Regions from separate parts of the Agrococcus sp. TSP3-2-1 genome, predicted to be linked through region 1. Evidence: predicted binding sites of a transcription regulator. Region 1 holds the regulator's gene; each other region holds the start of a gene.
The links. The regulator HrcA, encoded in region 1, represses chaperone genes, less so after heat shock. The targets are predictions, from matches to a motif close to TTNGCACTCGNNNNNNNCGAGTGCNAA.
Positions count from the first base shown of each region.

Region 1 (6,692 bases):
TCTACCCGATCGACGGCAGCGACTACCCGGTGCTGCGCGAGGCGCTCGACAAGCTCAAGCTGTCGGATGCGGCGCTCGTCTACGAGCCGGAGACCTCCGTCGCGCTCGGCTTCGGCTTCCGCTGCGGCTTCCTCGGCCTCCTGCACCTCGAGATCATCACCGAGCGGCTCGAGCGGGAGTTCAACCTCGACCTCATCGCGACCGCCCCGAGCGTCATCTACGAGGTGCAGACCGAGGACCGCGTCGTGCACACCGTGACGAATCCGAGCGAGTTCCCCGACGGCAAGATCCACTCGATCGTCGAGCCGATGGTGCGCGCGACGATTCTCGCGCCGAAGGACTACGTCGGCGCGATCATGGAGCTGTGCCAGTCGCGCCGCGGCACGCTCGGCGGCATGGAGTACCTGTCGGAGGACCGCGTCGAGCTGCGCTACCGCCTGCCGCTCGGCGAGATCGTCTTCGACTTCTTCGACCAGCTGAAGTCCAAGACGCAGGGCTACGCCTCGCTCGACTACGAGCTCGACGGCGAGGAGGAGGGCGACCTCGTCAAGGTCGACATCCTGCTCCAGGGCGAGCAGGTGGATGCGTTCAGCGCGATCGTGCACCGCGACAAGGCCTACGCCTACGGCGTGCTCATGGCGGGCAAGCTCAAGGAGCTCATCCCGAGGCAGCAGTTCGAGGTGCCGATCCAGGCCGCCGTCGGCGCGCGCATCATCGCGCGCGAGACGATCCGCGCGATCCGCAAGGACGTGCTCGCGAAGTGCTACGGCGGCGACATCTCCCGCAAGCGCAAGCTGCTCGAGAAGCAGAAGGAGGGCAAGAAGCGCATGAAGATGGTCGGCCGCGTCGAGGTGCCCCAGGAGGCGTTCATCGCCGCCCTCTCGAGCGGCGAGTCGAAGAAGGACGCGAAGTGAAGCCCATCCGCGAGCGCTCGACGAACTACGGCGCCGTCGGCGCCACCTCCCACTTCGACTTCACGCGCTTCCCGCCGAAGGGCTTCGAGGTCGTGCAGCGCCGCTCGCGCATCGGCCACGGCCGGCCGCGCTTCGACGCCGCCGTCGCGGCGCTGCGCACCTGGAAGGTGCAGCGGCTCGCGGGCATCGAGGTCGACGTCGTCGGCACCGAGGACGGCACCGTCTACCGCCCGGTCGGCTTCCAGGACGGCGAGGCGACGCGCGCCGCGAGCGTCGAGCCGCAGCAGGACTTCGGGCCTGACGGCGAGCCGTTCCTGCAGCCGGGCGACTCGATCGACCAGCGCATCCGCTTCCTCGGCATCCAGCTCCACGCCCCGATGCGCGTCATCGCGGTCGAGGAGGAGCCGAACAGCCACGGCGTGATCCTCGGCTCGCTCGAGGGCCACCCCGAGGCGGGCGAGGAGCGCTTCACCGTCGAGATCGCCGAGGACGAGACCGTCTTCCTGCACTTCCGCGCGATCGTCCGCAACGCCGCCTGGTACGCCAAGCTCGGCGCGCCCGTCTCGAAGGCGCTGCGCGCGAAGTACCACGACCGCTACATGGACGTGCTGCGCTCGATCGACGTGCGCTGACGTGGGTCGCCTGCCCGACGGCGAGGCGGCTCCGGCCGACGGCCGGCTGCCCGAGGGCACCGCGGCCGACGCGCCCTTCGGCGCCTACATCCACGTGCCGTTCTGCTCCGTGCGGTGCGGCTACTGCGACTTCAACACCTACACGGCCGACGAGCTGCGCGGGGCGAGCCGCGCGGGCTACCCCGGCGACGTCGCCGCCGAGATCCGCCTCGCGCGCGAGGTGCTCGGCGAGCTCGGGCCGCTCCGCCCGATGCAGACCGTCTTCTTCGGCGGCGGCACGCCCACGCTCCTGCCCTCGGGCGACCTCGTCTCGATGCTCACGGGCGTGACGGATGCGTTCGGGCTCGCCGAGGGCGCGGAGGTCTCGGTCGAGGCGAACCCCGACTCGATCGACCTCGCCGGGCTCGTGCAGCTGCGCGCGGGCGGCGTGACGCGCGTCTCGATCGGCATGCAGTCGGCGGTGCCGCACGTGCTCGCCGCGCTCGACCGCACGCACGACCCCGAGCGCGTGCCGCTCGTCGTCGAGTGGGCGCGCGAGGCGGGCCTCGAGGTGAGCCTCGACCTCATCTACGGCGCGCCGGGCGAGTCGCTCGCCGACTGGCAGCGATCGCTCGACGCGGTCGTCGCGATGGCGCCCGACCACGTCTCGGCCTACGCGCTCATCGTCGAGGAGGGCACCGCGCTCGCCCGACGCATCCGCCGTGGAGAGCTCGCCGCGCCCGACGACGACCTGCAGGCGGCGATGTACGAGGCGGCGGATGCGTCCCTCGGCCAGGCGGGCTACTCCTGGTACGAGATCTCCAACTGGGCGCGGGGCGACAAGGTGGCGCGCCACAACCTCGCCTACTGGCGCGGGCACGACTGGTGGGGCTTCGGCCCCGGCGCGCACAGCCACGTCGGCGGTGTGCGCTGGTGGAACGTCAAGCACCCCGCCGCGTATCGCGATCGGCTCGTCGCGGCGTCGTCGCCCGCGCTCGCGCGCGAGGTGCTCGACGACGAGACGCGCCGGGTCGAGCGCGTGCTGCTCGAGTCGCGGATCGCCGAGGGGCTCGCGATCGACGTGCTCGACGCGGAGGGGCGCCGCGCGGTCGCGGGACTCGTCGCCGATGGCCTCGTGGACGGCAGAGCCGCCCTCGCCGGCCGGGTGATCCCGACGCTGCGAGGGCGGCTGCTGGCCGACGCCGTCGTGCGGCGCCTGCTGCCGTAGGGCCTACTTCACCAGCCGCCAGTTGAACGGGTAGCGGTAGGAGCCGCCGGCGTTGACGCGCACGCCGCCGATGATCGAGAAGATCACCTGCAGCAGCGGCGGCACCCAGTAGAAGGCGCCGAGGATCGAGCCGATGCCGAAGGTGATGATGCCGAGCACGACGGCGAGCACCCAGATGCCCACGACCAGGATCGTCATGAAGATGCCGAAGTTCAGCGCCTCCTTCGACTCCTGCCGGGCGAAGGCGCTGCGGTCCTTGTAGATCAGGTAGACGATGAGCGGCCCGATCCAGCCGCCGAAGCCGCCGGTGACGATCGTCGAGAGGCCCGAGAGGTGGCCCCACATGCCGGCGTTCTTCTCGTCGACGGGCGACATCGGGGCGCCGGCCGCGTACTGCGGCTGACCGGGGGCGCCGTACTGCGGCGACCCGGGCTGGGGCGAGCCGTACTGCGGCGCGTCGTACTGCTGGCTGCCGGGCTGGCCGTATCCGGGCTGGCCGTAGCCGCCCTGGCCGTACCCGGGCTGTCCGCCGGGCGGCTGGCCCTGCTGGCCCGGCTGCGGCTGGCTCCACTGGCGGTTGGGGTCCGCGCCCCCCGCGCCGAACGCCGGCTGGCCCGGGGCGCCGGGTGCGCTGCCGGCCGCGGGAGCGGAGAACGGCTCGGCCGGCTGGCCGAGCGCGGGAGCTGCGGGCGCGCTGGGGGCTGCGTGCTGCTCGTGGGTGACCGAGAAGCCCTCGACGGAGGGGTCGGTCGGGTCGTGCTGATCGTCTCGGCGGGGCACGTTGGGGTCGGACATGGGGAGTGCCTTTCGTGAATGGTCCGCGAAGTCTGCGGACGTTCCGCACGGCCATTGTGCGCCCGGGTGGCTGGGGAAGGGGTGAGCGATCGGGCGCGGCGCGTCGCGGCGCGGTAGGATTGGCAGTCAGCATCGGAGAGTGCCAGTCGGGGGAAGGAGCGCGAGATGGTCTCGGATCGCGGTCTCGACGTCCTCCGGGCGATCGTCGAGGACTACGTCGCCCTCCGCGAGCCGGTGGGCTCGAAGTCGATCGTCGAGCGGCACGCCTTCGGCGTCTCCGCCGCCACGATCCGCAACGACATGGCGCTCCTCGAGGAGGAGGAGCTCATCGTCGCGCCGCACACCTCCTCGGGGCGCGTGCCGACCGACAAGGGCTACCGCGTCTTCGTCGACCGGCTGCAGCGCATGCAGCCGCTCACGCCCGCGCAGCGCCAGGCGATCGCGCGCTTCCTCGACGAGTCCGTCGACCGCGACGACGTGCTCGCCCGCACCGCGCGGCTGCTCTCGAGCCTCACGAACCAGGTCGCGCTCGTGCAGGTGCCGCTGCGGCGCCCCGGCGCCGTGCGCCGCGTCGAGCTCGTCGCCGTCACGGAGTCGAAGGTGCTCGCCGTGCTCATCCTCGACTCGGGCCGCGTCGAGCAGCGCCTGCTCGACGTCGGGCAGCGCATCGAGCCCGACCAGGCCTCGGTGCTCGGCCGCGCGTTCACCGAGACGATCGCCGAGCTCGCGCCCGCCGAGGCCGTCCAGCGCCTCTCGTCGACCGCCGCATCCGCCCCCGCCTCCATCGCCGCCGCGACCGGTGCCGTCGCGCAGACGCTGACCGAGATGCTGCAGGGTGCCGGCGGCGACCGCATCGTGATGGCGGGTGCCGCGAACCTCGTGCGTGAGGAGCGAGACTTCCAGGGCACCGTGACGCCCGTGCTCGACGCGATCGAGGAGCAGGTGACGCTGCTGCGCCTCTTCGACGAGATGGGCTCCGAGGGAGAGGTCGCGACCCGCATCGGGCGCGAGCTCTCGGGGCCGCTCGGGGAGGCGGCGGTCGTGGCATCGACCTACACCGCCGACGGCAGCGAGGGGCACGTGGGCGTCCTGGGCCCGACCCGGATGGACTACGCAGGGAACATGGCCGCGGTGCGCGCAGTGGCGCGCTACCTCACGCGGCTGCTGAGCGAGGACTGAGTGAGCGACCACTACGAGACACTCGGCGTCGAGCGCGACGCCACGCAGGACGAGATCAAGAAGGCGTACCGCCGCCTCGCGCGCGAGCTGCACCCCGATGTCAACCCGAGCGAGGACGCGGCGGAGCGCTTCAAGGACGTCACGCACGCCTACGACGTGCTCGGCGACCCGCAGTCGCGCGCGGAGTACGATCGCGGGCCCTCGCTCGGCGGCGGGAGCTTCGGATTCGGCGACATCTTCGAGCAGTTCTTCGGCGGCGGCCGCTCGGCCGGCCCGCGCTCGCGGCGCCAGCCGGGGCAGGACAGCCTGCTGCGCGTCGACCTCGACCTCGCCGACGTCGTCTTCGGCGTGCACCGGGAGCTGCGCGTGCAGACGGCCGTGCTGTGCGAGACGTGCGACGGCGCGTGCACGGCGCCCGGCACGAGCCCGCAGCGCTGCACGATGTGCGGCGGCTCCGGTCACGTGCAGCGGCAGGTGCGGTCGCTGCTCGGCAACGTCGTCACGTCGCAGCCGTGCGCGGCGTGCCAGGGCTACGGCAGCATCATCCCCGAGCCGTGCCCGACGTGCGCCGGCCACGGCCGCGTGCGCGCCGAGCGCACGATCCCGGTCGACATCCCCGCGGGCGTCGACACGGGCCTGCGCATCCAGCTGCCCGGCCAGGGCGAGGTCGGCGAGGCCGGGGGACCGGCCGGCACGCTCTACCTCGAGATCAACGTGCGCCACCACGATGTCTTCTCCCGCTCGGGCGACGACCTGCTCGGCACGCTCGAGGTGTCGATCTCGGACGCGGCGCTCGGCGCGCGCAGCACCGTCGAGGGCATCGACGGGCCGGTCGAGGTCGAGGTGCGCCCCGGCACGCAGTCGGGCGACGTCATCACGATCGGCGAGCGCGGCGTCTCGCGCCTGCGCGGCGCCGGTCGCGGCGACCTCAAGCTCGGCGTGCAGGTCGTCACGCCGCAGCGCATCGACCGCCGCACGGAGGAGCTGCTGCGCGAGCTGCGCGACCGCACGAAGGCGCCCGCGCCGCAGCTCGCGCAGTTCAAGCAGGGACTGTTCGCGAAGATGCGCGACCGCTTGCGCCTCTGATGGCCCACTGCTACTGGCACGACGCGCTCGCGGGCGCCGAACCGGGCGCCGTGGTGACGCTCGAGGGCGAGGAGGCGCACCACGCCGCCGTCGTCTCGCGGATGCGCCGCGGCGAGCGCGTGCTCGTGAGCGACGGCGCGGGGACGCTCGCCGAGGGGATCATCGACCGCGTCGAGCGCGACGGGGTCGACGTCGTGCTGCAGCGCGTCGAGGCGGTGCCGCAGCCGAGCCCGCGCATCGCGCTCGCCCAGGCGCTCGCGAAGGGCGACCGGGCCGAGCTCGCCGTGCAGGCCTCGACCGAGCTCGGCGTCGACGCCATCGTGCCGTGGCAGGCGCGGCGCAGCGTCGTGCAGTGGAAGGGCGATCGCGGCGACAAGGCGATCGAGCGCTGGCGGCGCATCGTCCGGGAGGCGGGCAAGCAGGCGATCCGCGCGCGGCTGCCCGAGGTGACCGGCGTCGTCGACACCGCGGGACTCGCGGCGCTCGGCGCGCGATGGCAGCTCGTCGTGCTCGACCCGACCGCGCCCGCCTCGATCGCGGAGGTGCCGATCGAGCGCGACGCGCTGCTCGTCGTCGGGCCCGAGGGCGGCATCGACCCGGGCGAGCTCGAGGCGCTCGACGCGGCCGGCGCCGTGCGCGCTCGCATGGGCGACCACGTGCTGCGCACGTCGACCGCTGGCCTCGCGGGGCTCGCTGCCCTCTCGCTGCGGCTCGGGCGCTGGTGAGCCGGGCGCGGGTAGGCTGACTGCCATGGCTGAGCCCACCGTGTTCGAGCGGATCGTCGCCCGAGAGATCCCGGCGGAGATCGTCCTCGAGACCGACCGCATCATCGCCTTCACCGACATCGCGCCGCAAGCGCCGATGCACGTCGTCGTGACG
Region 1 is NZ_JAFCWN010000008.1:32,195-38,886, forward strand. It holds gene lepA (translation elongation factor 4) at 1-914, shown strand, start outside; gene ACP7BI_RS11690 (DUF1990 family protein) at 911-1,546, shown strand; gene hemW (radical SAM family heme chaperone HemW) at 1,548-2,753, shown strand; gene ACP7BI_RS11700 (DUF4870 domain-containing protein) at 2,757-3,548, opposite strand; gene hrcA (heat-inducible transcriptional repressor HrcA) at 3,714-4,727, shown strand; gene ACP7BI_RS11710 (DnaJ C-terminal domain-containing protein) at 4,728-5,813, shown strand; gene ACP7BI_RS11715 (16S rRNA (uracil(1498)-N(3))-methyltransferase) at 5,813-6,538, shown strand; gene ACP7BI_RS11720 (histidine triad nucleotide-binding protein) at 6,564-6,692, shown strand, end outside.

Region 2 (6,692 bases), on a different contig from region 1:
TCGCGCTGGCCGACGACGCGGTTCGCGAGCTCGTCCTCGAGGGCGAGGAGCTTCTCGGTCTCGCCCTGCAGCAGGCGGCCGACCGGGATGCCCGTCCACGCCGCGACGACCGAGGCGATGTCGTCCTCCGTCACCTGGTCGCCGACCATGCGCGCACCGGACTCGGCGGCGTGCGCCTCGGCCTCCTTGAGCTGCTGCTCGACCTGCGGGATCTCGCCGTAGAGCAGCCGCGAGGCACGCTCGAGGTCGCCCTCGCGCTGCGCGCGCTCGGCGCGGCCGCGCAGCTCGTCGAGCTGCTCGCGCAGCCCGCCGATGCGGTTGAGGCTCGCGCGCTCGGTCTGCCAGCGCTCGTCGAGCGCCTTCAGCTCGGTGCGGCGCTCCGCGAGCGTCGCCTCGAGCTCGGCGAGCCGCTCCTTCGACGCGTCGTCGCGCTCGCGCTTGAGGGCGAGGCGCTCGATCTCCATGCGGTCGACCGTGCGGCGCAGCTGGTCGATCTCGGTCGGGGCCGAGTCGATCTCCATGCGCAGCCGGCTCGCGGCCTCGTCGATGAGGTCGATCGCCTTGTCGGGCAGCTGGCGGGCGGTGATGTAGCGGTTCGAGAGGGATGCGGCTGCGACGAGGGCGCTGTCGGCGATCGTGACCTTGTGGTGCGCCTCGTACCGCTCCTTGAGGCCGCGCAGGATCGCGACGGTGTCCTCGACGCTCGGCTCGCCGACGTAGACCTGCTGGAAGCGCCGCTCCATCGCGGCGTCCTTCTCGATGAACTCGCGGTACTCGTCGAGCGTCGTCGCGCCGATGAGGCGCAGCTCGCCGCGCGCGAGCATCGGCTTGAGCATGTTGCTCGCGCCCTGGCTGCCCTCGGCCGCGCCGGCGCCCATGATGATGTGCAGCTCGTCGATGAACGTGACGATGCGGCCCTCGGCCTTCGCGATCTCGGCGAGCACGTTCTTCATGCGCTCCTCGAAGTCGCCGCGGTACTTGCTGCCCGCGATCATCGCGTTGACGTCGAGCGCGACGAGCGACTTGCCCTTGAGGCTCTCGGGCACGTCGCCCGCGACGATGCGCTGCGCGAGGCCCTCGACGACGGCCGTCTTGCCGACGCCGGGCTCGCCGATGAGCACGGGGTTGTTCTTCGTGCGGCGCGAGAGCACCTGGCTGATGCGCCGGATCTCCTCGTCGCGACCGATCACGGGGTCGAGCCGCCCCGAGCGGGCGATCTCGGTGAGGTCGGTGCCGAACTGCTCGAGCGCCGACTGCTGCTCCTCCTGACCCGGCATCATGCCGCCCATGCGTGCCATGGCTCCTCCATCGTTCCTGGTCCTGGCGATCCGAACTTGAGTGCTGTTGACTCAAGTTTACTACGGATGCTGGACATTGGCTAGGAAAACCGGGCCGGATGCGCTCGGCCGCGGATACTGAGGGGACGGTCGCCGCAACCGGCGCCCCGATCGACCACGACGACGTGACCGATGTGAGGAGCTCGACATGACCACACAGGGCCCGGACGACTCCACTCCGCGGAGCCGCCCCTTCGATCCGGACCGGGATGCCTCGACGCGCGACGACGGCCGCGCCGATGCCCCCGACGCGCGAGCGCGCCGGCACGACGACGACCGCTCCGGAGCCACGGACGCCCGCGAGCGTCGGCACGACGACGACCGCGTGACCGGCGACCTCCGCCACGATCGCGAGGCCGTCGTCGCGCGGGAGCGCGAGCGCTTCGGCGGGGTGAAGGTGGGCGCGGCGTTCTTCGGCTGGCTCACCGCCACCGGCGCCGTGGTGCTCCTCATCGCGCTCGCCGCGGCGATCGGCGCGCTCATCGCATCGCTCTCGGGCCGCGACGTCGACGAGGTCGTCGAGGGAGCGCAGCAGGACCTGCAGTCCGCCGGCATCTGGGGCGCGGTCATCCTGCTCGTCATCTGGTTCGTCGCCTACTACTGCGGCGGCTACGTCGCCGGCCGGATGGCGCGCTTCGACGGCGCGAAGCAAGGCGTCGCCGTCTGGGTGTGGGCGGTCGTGATCGCGATCGTCGCAGCGATCATCGGGCTCGTCGCGGGGCAGAACTTCGCGCTGCCGCCCGGCGCGATGCCGACCCTGCCGCTCCCGGAGGACCAAGCGACGCTCGCGACCGTCATCTCGGCGGTCGTGGTCGCGGTCGTCGCGCTCATCGGGGCCGTGCTCGGCGGCCTCGCGGGCATGCGCTTCCACCGCCGCGTGGATCGCGCGGGCTTCGACGTGGGCGATCGCCGGTAGCCGCCAGCCCGCCTCCGACTCCCAGCAGCCTCGAAGCGAGGCGTTAGCACTCTCTTGGGTCGAGTGCTAGAATGGAGCCGCTCCTCGGGGCGGTTCCCGGGAGCTGCCGAAGACACCGACGGCCGTCGCACAGGGCGCGGCCGCACGTGGAGGAGGTGGTTGTCAATGGCACTGACCTTCGACCCGTTCCGCGAGATGGACAGGATGACCGCTCGACTGCTGAGCGGCGCCGGTGGCGCCGCGGCGGCCTCGAGCTGGATGCCGATGGATCTCTACCGCTCCGGCGATCACTACGTCGTGCACGTCGACCTGCCGGGCATCGACCCGGGTTCGATCGACCTCGGCATCGACGCCGGCACGCTGACGATCCAGGCCGAGCGCACGATCGGCGGCGGCGACCAGCGGCAGTGGATCGCGCAGGAGCGACCCGCCGGCCGCTACATGCGCCAGCTGAGCCTCGGCAACGACGTCGACCTCGACCGCATCGAGGCGTCGTACGAGCACGGCGTGCTCACGCTCACCATCCCGGTCGCCGAGCGCGCGAAGCCGCGCAAGATCGAGGTGCAGCACGCCGGCGGCGGGCAGACGCAGATCGGCACCGGCGAGGGCTCGCGCTCGAGCGAGAGCGAGTCGGCGACGGCGCCCGCGGGCTCGACGAGCTGAGCCGTGCCGCTCCGCAGGCGCGGCACCGCCACCCGGCGGTCGCCGCGCCTTCCTGCTGCCTTCGCGGGTCGCGCCGGTAGCGTGGCGACGTGACCGACCTGCACCTGACCCGCCTCGGCGAGCGCGGCTCGCCCGTCATGCTCTGCCACGGGCTCTTCGGGCAGGGCAAGAACTGGACGCAGATCGCGAAGGCGCTCGCCGACCGGCACCGCGTCACGCTCGTCGACATGCCGAACCACGGCCGCTCCGGCTGGACCGAGCGCCTCGACTACCTCGAGATGGCGGATGCGGTGGCGAGCGCGATCGACGAGCCGGTAGCGCTCGTCGGCCACTCGATGGGCGGCAAGGCTGCGATGCTCGCCGCGCTGCGCCACCCCGAGAAGGTCGAGCGGCTGTGCGTCGTCGACGTCTCCCCCGTCGCCTACCGCTCGACCGACGAGTTCGCGCGCTACATCGACGCGATGCTCGCGATCGACCTGTCGGCGCTCGGCTCCCGCTCCGAGGCGAGCGAGGCGCTCGCCGAGGCCGCACCCGATCCCGGCGTGCGCGGGTTCCTGCTGCAGAGCCTGCAGCGCGAGGGCGACGGCTGGCGGTGGCTGCCGAACCTCGAGGTGCTGCGCCGCGACCTCGCGGTGCTGCGCGGCTTCCCGGAGACCGACGCCGTCTACGACGGCCCGGTGCTGTGGATCGCGGGCGCCGACTCCGGCTACGTGCGCGACGAGTTCGCACCGGCGATGGAGGCGCGCTTCCCGAACGTGCGCCGCGTGACGATCAAGGGCGCGGGCCACTGGGTGCACTCCGAGCAGCCGAAGGTGTTCACCGAGGTGCTCGCGCGCTTCGTCGACGCCGACTGACGCCTACAGCGCGAGGAGCGCGCCCGCGGCCTGCTGCAGCCGCCAGGAGGGACTCGGCTCGCGCAGCTGCCCGGGCGCCTCGAGCGCCCAGGAGGTCGCGCTCGAGCCGACCCGGAGCGCCGCCGCGCCCTCCGGTCGCCACTCGGGCGGCGCATCCACCGTCACCGTCACCGGCGCTCCGCGCCAATGGAGGAAGCGGATGGGCGACGTCGTCGTGAGCGCGACCGGGTCGTCCCACGGCACGTCGTACTGCGCCACCGCGGCGCCAGCGGGCAGCACTGTCAGCCAATGCACGTTCGCGACCACGCTGTCGACGAGCGCGGCGGCCGCCGCACCCCGGTCGACGCCCGGCTGGATGCCGAGCAGGGCGACGTGGATGCGCACGGGCGCTCCGTCGACGGTGCGCGTCGCGCCCGCGAGCACCGTGCGTCCGTGCGCGTGGAGGTTGCCGGTCTTGCCGCTGTCGATCCCGGCGCGGCCGAGCGCCTCGTTGGTGTTGCGCACCTGCCCGACGCGCGGCAGCGTCGTCGTGGCGGTGCCGGTGATCTCGAGCAGCGCGGGCTCGCGATCGGCAGCGCCCATGAGCTGCAGGAGGCCGGCGGGGGTGGCGACCCCGCGGTCGCTCAAGCCGCTCGCGTCGGCGACCTGGATGCCCTCGATGCCGCGCTCGGCCAGATAGCGCTCGGCGGCTGCGAGGTAGCCGTCGTGGCTGCCGAAGGCCCAGTCGGCGAGCGTCATCGCGGCGTTCGACGCGCTCATGAGCATCGCGGCCTCGAGCAGCTGGCGCTGCGTGAGCACGTCGCCCACCGCGACCGGCAGCACCGAGGCGCCGTCGCGCACGCCATCGACGAGGTGGGCGACGTCGCTGTCGTCGAGCGTGATCGACGCCCCCTGCTCGCCGGCCGCCAACGGCTGCGCGTCGAGGAGCACGAGGCCGAACAGCAGCTTCGCGATGCTCGCCATGGGGAGCGGTCCAGCCTCGCCCGCGCTGCCGACAGCACCGTCGACGCCCTCGACCCGGAAAGCCGCTGCGGCGACGCCCACCGGCCAGTCGACCTCGGCCGCGCCCACCTCGGGGTGCACGTCAGCGACGCTCAGCGGCGCGGTCGGGGGCGCCGCGCTCGCGACGGCGGTGCCTCCGACGCCGGCGATCGCGATGACGGCGGCGGCGAGGGCCGCGACGGCGATCCGAGGATCCCGCTTCATCCCTCGGCGTCGTGCGCCCGACGCGGGCGTGCTGGACGCGCACTCCGGCGCCGACTCGTGCTCGATCTGCAGCCTGCTCTCCCCCACCCGCTGCGCGCGCCAGGACTGCGCGCACGGCACCGAGAACGCGCATCCCGCACCCCGGATTCCACGCGCCTCGGCGTGTCGTCCCGGTGATCCGGCGCTCGCGGCACAGCCGGAGCGCCCAGCGAGCGGGGCTCGCCGGGCGCTCCGGACGTGTCAGTGCTCGACGGAGAGCACCGACAGGTCCTCCGCGAGCTCGACGTCGACGTCCTCGTCGCCGAGCAGGACCTCGACCTCGAAGCGCACGTCGGCGTCGTCCTCGGTCTCGATCGAGACCACGACCCCGCCGCCCGCGGCCGCGATCGCCGCGTCGCTGATCTCCGCGACGCGCGCGGGGTCGAGCGGCAGGTCGCTCGAGTCGTCGCCGTCGTCGTCGGCGCGCACGACCGGCTCACCCGAGAGCGGCACCCGAACCTCGACCTCGCTGCCGTCGGCGAGGCGCACATCGACCTTCCAGCCGTCGCGCTCGACCTCGACGCTCGTCGCGTCGCCGCCGCCCGCGGCGACGACGGCGGCCTCGATGGCGGCCTCCAGGTCGGCGGGTTCGGCGGGCACCGTGCCATCCGCGACTGCGGCGACGTCGTCGTCGCGGTCGTCGCCGGGCTCGGCGGAGGCCGAGGACGACGCGGCGGGCGCGGGATCGTCGTCGTCCATCGCGTCGGCGATCGAGAGGCCGACGCCCGCGACCGCGAGGACGACCGCGGCGGCGGCGGTGCCGATGAGAAGGGGCCGCAGGATGCCGCGGCCCCGACGGCGCGCCGTCGGCTCGGCCGCGTCGTCCAGGATGATGTCGGGAGTGTCGGCCTCGGCGGGCGCGTCGGGGTGCCGGGGCGTCGGGTCGTCGGCGCCGATGGCGTCGCGCGACTGGTCCTCTGGGTGCTGGTGCTCGTTCATGGCTCCACCCTCCTCGGCCGGCGCTGACGCACGACTGAACGATGCTGAACGGGGTGTCAGGCGCCGCGCGACTCGCTCGCTGCCGGCAGCTCGAGCACGAACCGCGCCCCGCCGAGCGGTGCGCCCGTCACCCAGGCGTCACCGCCGTGGGCCCGCGCCACCTGCCGCACGATCGCGAGGCCGAGCCCGGATCCGCCGCCGTCGCGGGCCCTCCCCTCGTCGAGCCGCACGAAGCGCTCGAAGACGCGCTCCCGGTCCTCGATCGGCACGCCGGCGCCGTCGTCGTCGACCCAGAGCATCGCCCGGCCGTCGCGCACGACCGAGCCGAGCGCGACCCGCTGGTGCGCGTGGCGCAGCGCGTTGTCGACGAGGTTGCGGGTCGCCCGGGCGAGCAGCCGCGGGTCGCCCTCGACCGGCGCAGCGCGCACCGCTGCGCCGTCCACGGCGAGGCCGAGGGCACGGGTGCGCTCGAGCTCCTCGAGCGCAAGGCCGTCGAGGTCGACCGGCTGCAGCTTCCCGCGGCCGCGCTCGTCGAGCCTCGCGAGCAGCAGCAGCGCCTCGACGATCCCGTGCATGCGCTCGCCCTCGTGCAGCACGACCTCCGACAGCTCGCCCGGCGCGAGCGCGTCCGGGTGGGCGCGCGCGAGCTCGGCGAACTGCCGCATCGAGGCGAGCGGCGAGCGCAGCTCGTGCGACGCATCCGAGACGAAGCGGCGGCGCGACCGCGCGTCGGCCTCG
Region 2 is NZ_JAFCWN010000005.1:225,051-231,742, reverse strand. It holds gene ACP7BI_RS09420 (ATP-dependent Clp protease ATP-binding subunit) at 1-1,298, opposite strand, end outside; gene ACP7BI_RS09415 (hypothetical protein) at 1,486-2,253, shown strand; gene ACP7BI_RS09410 (Hsp20/alpha crystallin family protein) at 2,419-2,916, shown strand; gene ACP7BI_RS09405 (alpha/beta fold hydrolase) at 3,006-3,770, shown strand; gene ACP7BI_RS09400 (hypothetical protein) at 3,774-4,976, opposite strand; gene ACP7BI_RS09395 (hypothetical protein) at 5,217-5,954, opposite strand; gene ACP7BI_RS09390 (sensor histidine kinase) at 6,011-6,692, opposite strand, start outside.
Region 2: ACP7BI_RS09410 (Hsp20/alpha crystallin family protein) is a predicted target of HrcA. The motif match lies at 2,297-2,323, and genes of this name have one in related genera.

Region 3 (6,692 bases), on a different contig from region 1:
GCGCCGGCTTCGAGGCGGAGCGCACGCCGGCGACGCCGCCGGAGGGCGAGCCGACGCCGACCGAGCCGCGCGACGACCAGATCCAGATCCGGATCTACCAGGACTACATGTGCCCCGCGTGCGGCGCCTTCGACGAGGCCAACCGCGCGACGCTCGAGCAGCTGCTCGAGACCGGCGCGGCGACCGTCGAGGTGCACCCGATCTCGATCCTCGACCGCGCGTCGCTCGGCACGAAGTACTCGACGCGCTCCGCCTCCGCCGCCGCGTGCGTCGCCGAGCACGCGCCCGACCAGTTCTGGGCGTTCAACTCCGCGATGTTCGACAACCGCCCCGAGGAGGGCGCGCCGGGCCTGACGAACGACGAGATCGTCGATGTCGCCGAGTCGGCGGGCATCGACACGTCGGGCGGGCTCGCCGACTGCATCACCGAAGGCCGCTTCATGAGCTGGGTCGAGGACGCCACCGTGCGCGCCGGCACCGAGCCGCTGCCCGGCACGGACGGCGAGGTCGCCGACCGCACGCCGACGGTCATCGTCAACGGCGAGCGCTACCCCGGCGCCCCCGGCGATGCGGCAGGCTTCCAGGCGTTCGTCACGGCCACGGCCGGCTCGCTCAGCGAGTCGCCCGAGCCCGCGGAGTCGCCCGCCCCGAGCGACGGCTGAGCGCATGCGCACCCTGTCGGCAGGTGGCGCGCTCGTCGCGCTCGCCGTGCTGGCAGGGTGCGCGGCGTCGCCGCCCCCGCCCATCACCACGATCGGCGAGCTCGGCGCCGCCTACCTCGACGCGGGCGGGCAGTGCGACGACCTCGTCGAGCAGTACCGCGAGAGCGACGTCGACCCGGTCGTCGCGACGTGCGGCGCCGACACCGAGCTCATCCTCGCCGCCAGCGCCGATGCGGCGCTCGCGGTCGCGACCGAGCGGCAGCTGCAGGAGCAGACCGTGCTCGTCTTCGACCGCTGGGTGATCCGCGACCCCGAGCTCGAGACGATCCAGCAGGAGCTCGGCGGCCAGATCGTCACCCTCGCGCCCGCCGACGGCCCCGCGAACATGGCCGACGCGATCGCCTTCGACGCCGACGGCGCGATCGAGCGCGACCCCGTGCCCGCCGAGGGCGCGCCCGAGCCGCTGCCCGACGCATCCGACGTGCCCGATGTGCTCGTCGTGGTCGACCCGGCGTGCGAGTACTGCGACCGGCTGCTCGAGGCGAGCGGCGAGCGGCTCGAGGAGCTCGCCGACGCGGGTGAGGCGCGCGTGGCCTACTTGCCCGTCTCGCTCGGCGATTCGATCGGCAACGGCTACGCGTCGACGCTCGGTGCCAACGGGCTCGCGTGCGTCGCCGATGCGGAGCCCGAGGCGTACCGCCCGTTCCAGACCGCGCTGCTGGCGATGCTGCAGCGGCAGCCCTTCGATGCGGCCTCGGTCACCGCGCTCGCCGCCGAGCACGGCGCTGAGGCGGGCGACTGCATCGCCGAGGGTCGCTTCGCGTGGTGGGTGCGGCAAGCGACCGTGCGCGCGATCGAGGAGCCGCTGCAGGGAGTCGAGCCGCTGCGCGGCGTGCCGACGGTGACCGTCGACGGCGTCACGTTCGACGGCGACGTTGACGATGCGGATGCGCTGGCGGCGTTCATCGCGGAGGGCCGGTAGGTCTCGGTACGCCCGGCCTGCGGCCGGGCTACTCGACCTTGCGTCCTCCGCGCTCAACGCGCCGTCGGCGCATTGAGCGCTGCGGACGCAAGAGCCCCCTGTCAGGATCGAACTGACGACCTACGCTTTACAAGAGCGTTGCTCTACCACTGAGCTAAGGAGGCGCGGCGCGGGTTCGCCCGCGGCGCCCAGCCATTCTAGGCTTGCCCGGTGAGCCGCTTGCGCCCCTGGGATCCCGAGCGCGACGCCGCCGCGGTGCTGGCGGCCTTCCTCGCCTCGCCCGACCTGCACCGGCAGGCGCCGCCCCTCGAGACGCTCGACGCCGCGCGCGACTACCTCGGCGCGATCGCGACCGACGCGCTCGCGATCGACCAGGGCGGCGAGGCGGTCGGATGCGTCGTGGCCGCCGAGCGGGAACCCGTGCACGGCACCGCCTGGATGTCGTACTGGCTCGCGCCCGCGGCGCGCGGCCGAGGGCTCGCGAGCCGCGCCCTCGACACGCTCTCCCGCCGCGTGTTCGCCGAGGGGCTGCACCGGCTCGAGCTCGGCGCTCGCGCGAACAACCCGGCCTCGATCGCGGTCGCCGAGCGCGCGGGCTACGTGCGCGAGGGCGTCGAGCGGGAGCGGCTCCGCTACGTCGACGAGCACGGCATGGCCACGCGCTTCGACGTCGTGCGGTTCGCGCGGCTCTCGCCCGACCCCGCGCCCGACCTCGAGCCATTGGCGGTCGCGTGATCCACCTCCTCTGGCTGCTCGCGTCGATCGCGGCCGGTGCGGGCCTCGCGGTGCAGAGCCGCATCAACGGCGAGCTCGGCGCTCGGCTCGACCACGGCATGCTCGCCGCCCTCATCTCGTTCTGCGTCGGGCTCGGGCTGCTCGCCGTGCTGCTGCTCGTCTCGCCCGGCGCGAGGGCCGGAGTGCGCAGGCTTGTCGGCGTCATCCGCGACGGATCGATGCCGTGGTGGTACGCGACGACGGGGCTGCTCGGTGCGTTCCTCGTCGCGACACAGGGCGTCGTCGTCGGCACGACCGGCGTCGCGCTCTACACCGTCGGCGTCGTCGCTGGGCAGACGACGAGCGCGCTCGCCGTCGACCGGGCAGGCTTCGGCGGGCTCGCGCGGAAGCCGATCACCGCGCCGCGCGTCATCGGGGCGCTGCTCGCGCTCGTCGCCGTCGGCATCGCGCTCGTCGGCGCGGGGGAGCTGCAGGGCGCGTGGCTCGTCGTGCTGCCCTTCATCGCGGGCCTGCTGCAGTCGTTCCAGCAGGCGTTCGGCGGCCTCGTGCAGCGGCACTCGCGCTCGGCGATCGCGCAGACCGTCTCGAACTTCCTCGTCGGCACGGTCGCGCTCGCGGCGTTCGTCGGCGTCCAGTCGCTCGCGGGCGTCACCGCGCGCCCGCTGCCCGCCGAGCCGTGGCTCTACGCGGGCGGCATCCTCGGCATCGTCTTCATCGCGCTCATGTCGGTCGCGGTGCACCACCTCGGCGTGCTCACGATGGGCCTCGGCGTCATCTGCGGGCAGGTCGTCGCGTCGCTCCTGCTCGACTGGCTGTTCCCGGCCGGCCACCCCGTGACGGCGTGGTCGCTCCTCGGCGCGGGCCTCACGATCGTCGCGGTCGCGGTGTCGTCGCTCCGTCGGCCCGTCAGGGCCGTCCGCTCGGCCTGAGCTCCATCGTCAGCGCAGGCCGAGGAAGCGGGCCGCGGCCTCGCCGCCCTCGATGCCGAGCGTCCACGTCGGGCGCCGCAGCGCATCCGCCGTCAGCCGCAGGTCGAGCTCGCGCTCGACGACGCCCTCGCGCGGGGAGTGGCGGCTCTCGCCGTTCGGCTGGTAGCCGAGCGCGCGGCTCACGCCGAGCGACGCGGCGTTCCAGTCGTACGCGGTGGTCTCGGCGACCTCGGCGCCGAGCGAGTCGAACGCCCAGAGCAGCGCCGCGAGCCGCATCTCGGTGCCGAAGCCGCGGCCCTGCGCGTCGCGACGCAGCCAGGAGCCCGTCTCGATCGTGCGCTCGGCGGGGAAGCGGCGCGCGACGACGTCCTGCGCGCCGATGAGCGCGCCGTCGGCCCACACCCCGAGCATCACCGCCCAGTCGTCGCGCTCTGCGCGCACGCGCGCCTGCCAGATCCAGCGCGCCGAGCTCGCCGCCAGGTCGGGCGACTCGTCCCACGGCCGGCCGAAGGGAGTGCGCGGCGCGTGGTCGTGGATGCCCGCCGCTGCCGCGGCGACGTAGTGCGGGATGTCGTCGTCGGCGAGCGGCCGGAGCTCGAGCCGCGGGGTCGTCAGCCGCAGGCCGAGCAGCGGCCAGATCTCGTCGAGCGTCATCACGCCGCCACGCTAGCGGCGACGCGGTGCCTCGACGCGGTGCCTCAGGACTCGGGCGTGAAGCTCATCGCGACGGAGTTCATGCAGAAGCGGTCGCCCGTCGGCGTCTGGGGCGCGTCCTTGAAGACGTGGCCGAGGTGGCTGTGGCACTTCGCGCAGCGCACCTCCGTGCGCACCATGCCGAGCGAGCGGTCCTCGACGAGCTCGACGGCGTCCTCGCGCGCGTCGAAGAAGCTGGGCCAGCCGCAGCCGGAGTCGAACTTCGTCTCGTCGTCGAAGAGCTCGTTGCCGCATGCGCCGCACGCGTAGACGCCCTGGCGCGACTCGTCGAGCAGCGCGCCCGTCCAGGGACGCTCCGTGCCGGCCTCGCGCAGCACGCGGTAGGCGTCGGGCGAGAGGGCCTCGCGCCACTCGGAGTCGGAGCGTTCGATGGGATCGGTCATGTCGCAATGGTACGCGCGGCGCCATTGCGCTCCCTGTGTTTCGCGGCGGGCGGAACGCCCCGCCGCCCGTAGGATCGGCACCATGCCGACCGAGCCGCGACCCGCCAGCGCACCGGCTGCCGACGACGCTGCGGCCCCGGACTCCGCCGCGCTGGACTCCGCCGCATTGGCCTTCGCGGCCGCCGACTCGGTCGTCGAGCCCGAGGGGCAGTCGACGACGGATGCGTCGGCCCACGACCTGCAGTCGGCGCGCGAGCAGCGCATCCGCCGCGTGCTCGACTTCGAGGGCGGCTGGACGAGCCACGGCGGCGCGAAGGCCCGCGCGATCCGCGCCGAGTTCGGCTGGACCACGACCCGCTACTACCAGGTGCTCGACGGGCTGCTCGAGACGCCCGAGGCGCTCCACCACGACCCGATGCTCGTGCGGCGACTGCTGCGCGTGCGCGAGGGCCGATGAGCCGCACGCAGCGCGTCGGCGCCCACCGCTCGAGCGCATCGCAGCGCACGCCGCGCTGGGTGATCCTGCTGTGCGCGCTCGCCGCGACGATCGTGCTCATCGCGATCGGCCTCTTCCTGCTCGACCGGCTGCGGCCGCAGTCGGCGCCGCCCGCGCCGATCGCGAGCGAGGCCGCCGAGGTCGTCTCCGACCCGGGGCAGATCGATCCCGGCGTCGACGCATCCATCACCGTCCTCGACCAGTCGGGCGAGCACGAGCTCGCCGCCGGCGTGGGCCAAGCGCTCTCGGACGCGGGCTGGAGCGTGCTCGCGACCGGCGGCTCGGAAGGCGGCGACGTCGAGCGCACCGTCGTCTGGTACGACGACGAGTCGCTCGCGCCCGTCGCGCGCGGGCTCGCGCAGGGCCTCGGCGTCGGCGAGGCGCGGCTCTCGGACGGCCGCATCACCGGCACGCCGATCACGATCGTGCTCGGTGCGGATGCGGTGGGCACGGCCCCGAGCGCCGAGCCGCAGGAGGGCGGTGCGGTCACGCACTCGCCCACGCCCAGCGCGCCCTGACGCCGACCCCCGCGCGGCTTGCACTCGTCAGGTGAGAGTGCCAGACTCGTGTACTGGCACTCCTATCGTCGGAGTGCCAGATGAACGTCCACAGCGTCCAGGAGGGACGAACTGCAATGGCAAAGATGATCGCATTCAACGAGGAGGCCCGCCGCGGGCTGGAGCGTGGACTCAACACGCTCGCCGACGCGGTGAAGGTGACCCTCGGCCCGCGCGGCCGCAACGTCGTGCTGGAGAAGAAGTGGGGCGCCCCCACCATCACGAACGACGGCGTGTCGATCGCCAAGGAGATCGAACTCGAGGACCCCTTCGAGAAGATCGGCGCCGAGCTCGTCAAGGAGGTCGCGAAGAAGACCGACGACGTCGCCGGTGACGGCACGACGACGGCGACCGTGCTCGCGCAGGCGCTGGTCCGCGAGGGCCTCCGCAACGTCGCAGCCGGCGCCGACCCGATCAGCCTCAAGCGCGGCATCGAGAAGGCCACCGCCGCGGTGAGCGAGCAGCTGCTCGCCAACGCCAAGGAGGTCGAGACCAAGGAGGAGATCGCCGCCACGGCTTCGATCTCGGCCGCCGACGAGGAGATCGGCGCGCTCATCGCCGAGGCCATCGACAAGGTCGGCAAGGAGGGCGTCGTCACCGTCGAGGAGTCGAACACCTTCGGCACCGAGCTCGAGCTCACCGAGGGCATGCGCTTCGACAAGGGCTTCCTGTCGCAGTACTTCGTGACCGACCCCGAGCGCCAGGAGACGGTCTTCGAGGACCCGTACATTCTGATCGTCAACTCGAAGATCTCGAACATCAAGGACCTGCTCCCGATCGTCGACAAGGTGATCCAGGCGGGCAAGCAGCTCGTCATCATCGCCGAGGACGTCGAGGGCGAGGCGCTCGCGACGCTCGTCGTCAACAAGATCCGCGGCATCTTCAAGTCGGTCGCCGTCAAGGCCCCCGGCTTCGGCGACCGCCGCAAGGCGATGCTCGCCGACATGGCGATCCTCACGGGCGGCCAGGTCATCTCCGAGGAGGTCGGCCTCAAGCTCGAGAGCGCGACGCTCGACCTGCTGGGCCGTGCCCGCAAGGTCGTCATCACGAAGGACGAGACGACGATCGTCGAGGGCGCAGGCGAGGCCGAGGCCATCGCGGGCCGCGTTCGCCAGATCCGCTCGGAGATCGAGAACACCGACAGCGACTACGACCGCGAGAAGCTCCAGGAGCGCCTCGCGAAGCTCGCCGGCGGCGTCGCCGTCATCAAGGCGGGTGCCGCGACCGAGGTCGA
Region 3 is NZ_JAFCWN010000011.1:13,264-19,955, reverse strand. It holds gene ACP7BI_RS12935 (DsbA family protein) at 1-662, shown strand, start outside; gene ACP7BI_RS12930 (DsbA family protein) at 667-1,644, shown strand; tRNA gene ACP7BI_RS12925 (tRNA-Thr) at 1,737-1,808, opposite strand; gene ACP7BI_RS12920 (GNAT family N-acetyltransferase) at 1,855-2,379, shown strand; gene ACP7BI_RS12915 (DMT family transporter) at 2,376-3,308, shown strand; gene ACP7BI_RS12910 (GNAT family N-acetyltransferase) at 3,318-3,962, opposite strand; gene msrB (peptide-methionine (R)-S-oxide reductase MsrB) at 4,007-4,405, opposite strand; gene ACP7BI_RS12900 (DUF3263 domain-containing protein) at 4,488-4,862, shown strand; gene ACP7BI_RS12895 (LytR C-terminal domain-containing protein) at 4,859-5,419, shown strand; gene groL (chaperonin GroEL) at 5,536-6,692, shown strand, end outside.
Region 3: groL (chaperonin GroEL) is a predicted target of HrcA. The motif match lies at 5,473-5,499, and genes of this name have one in related genera.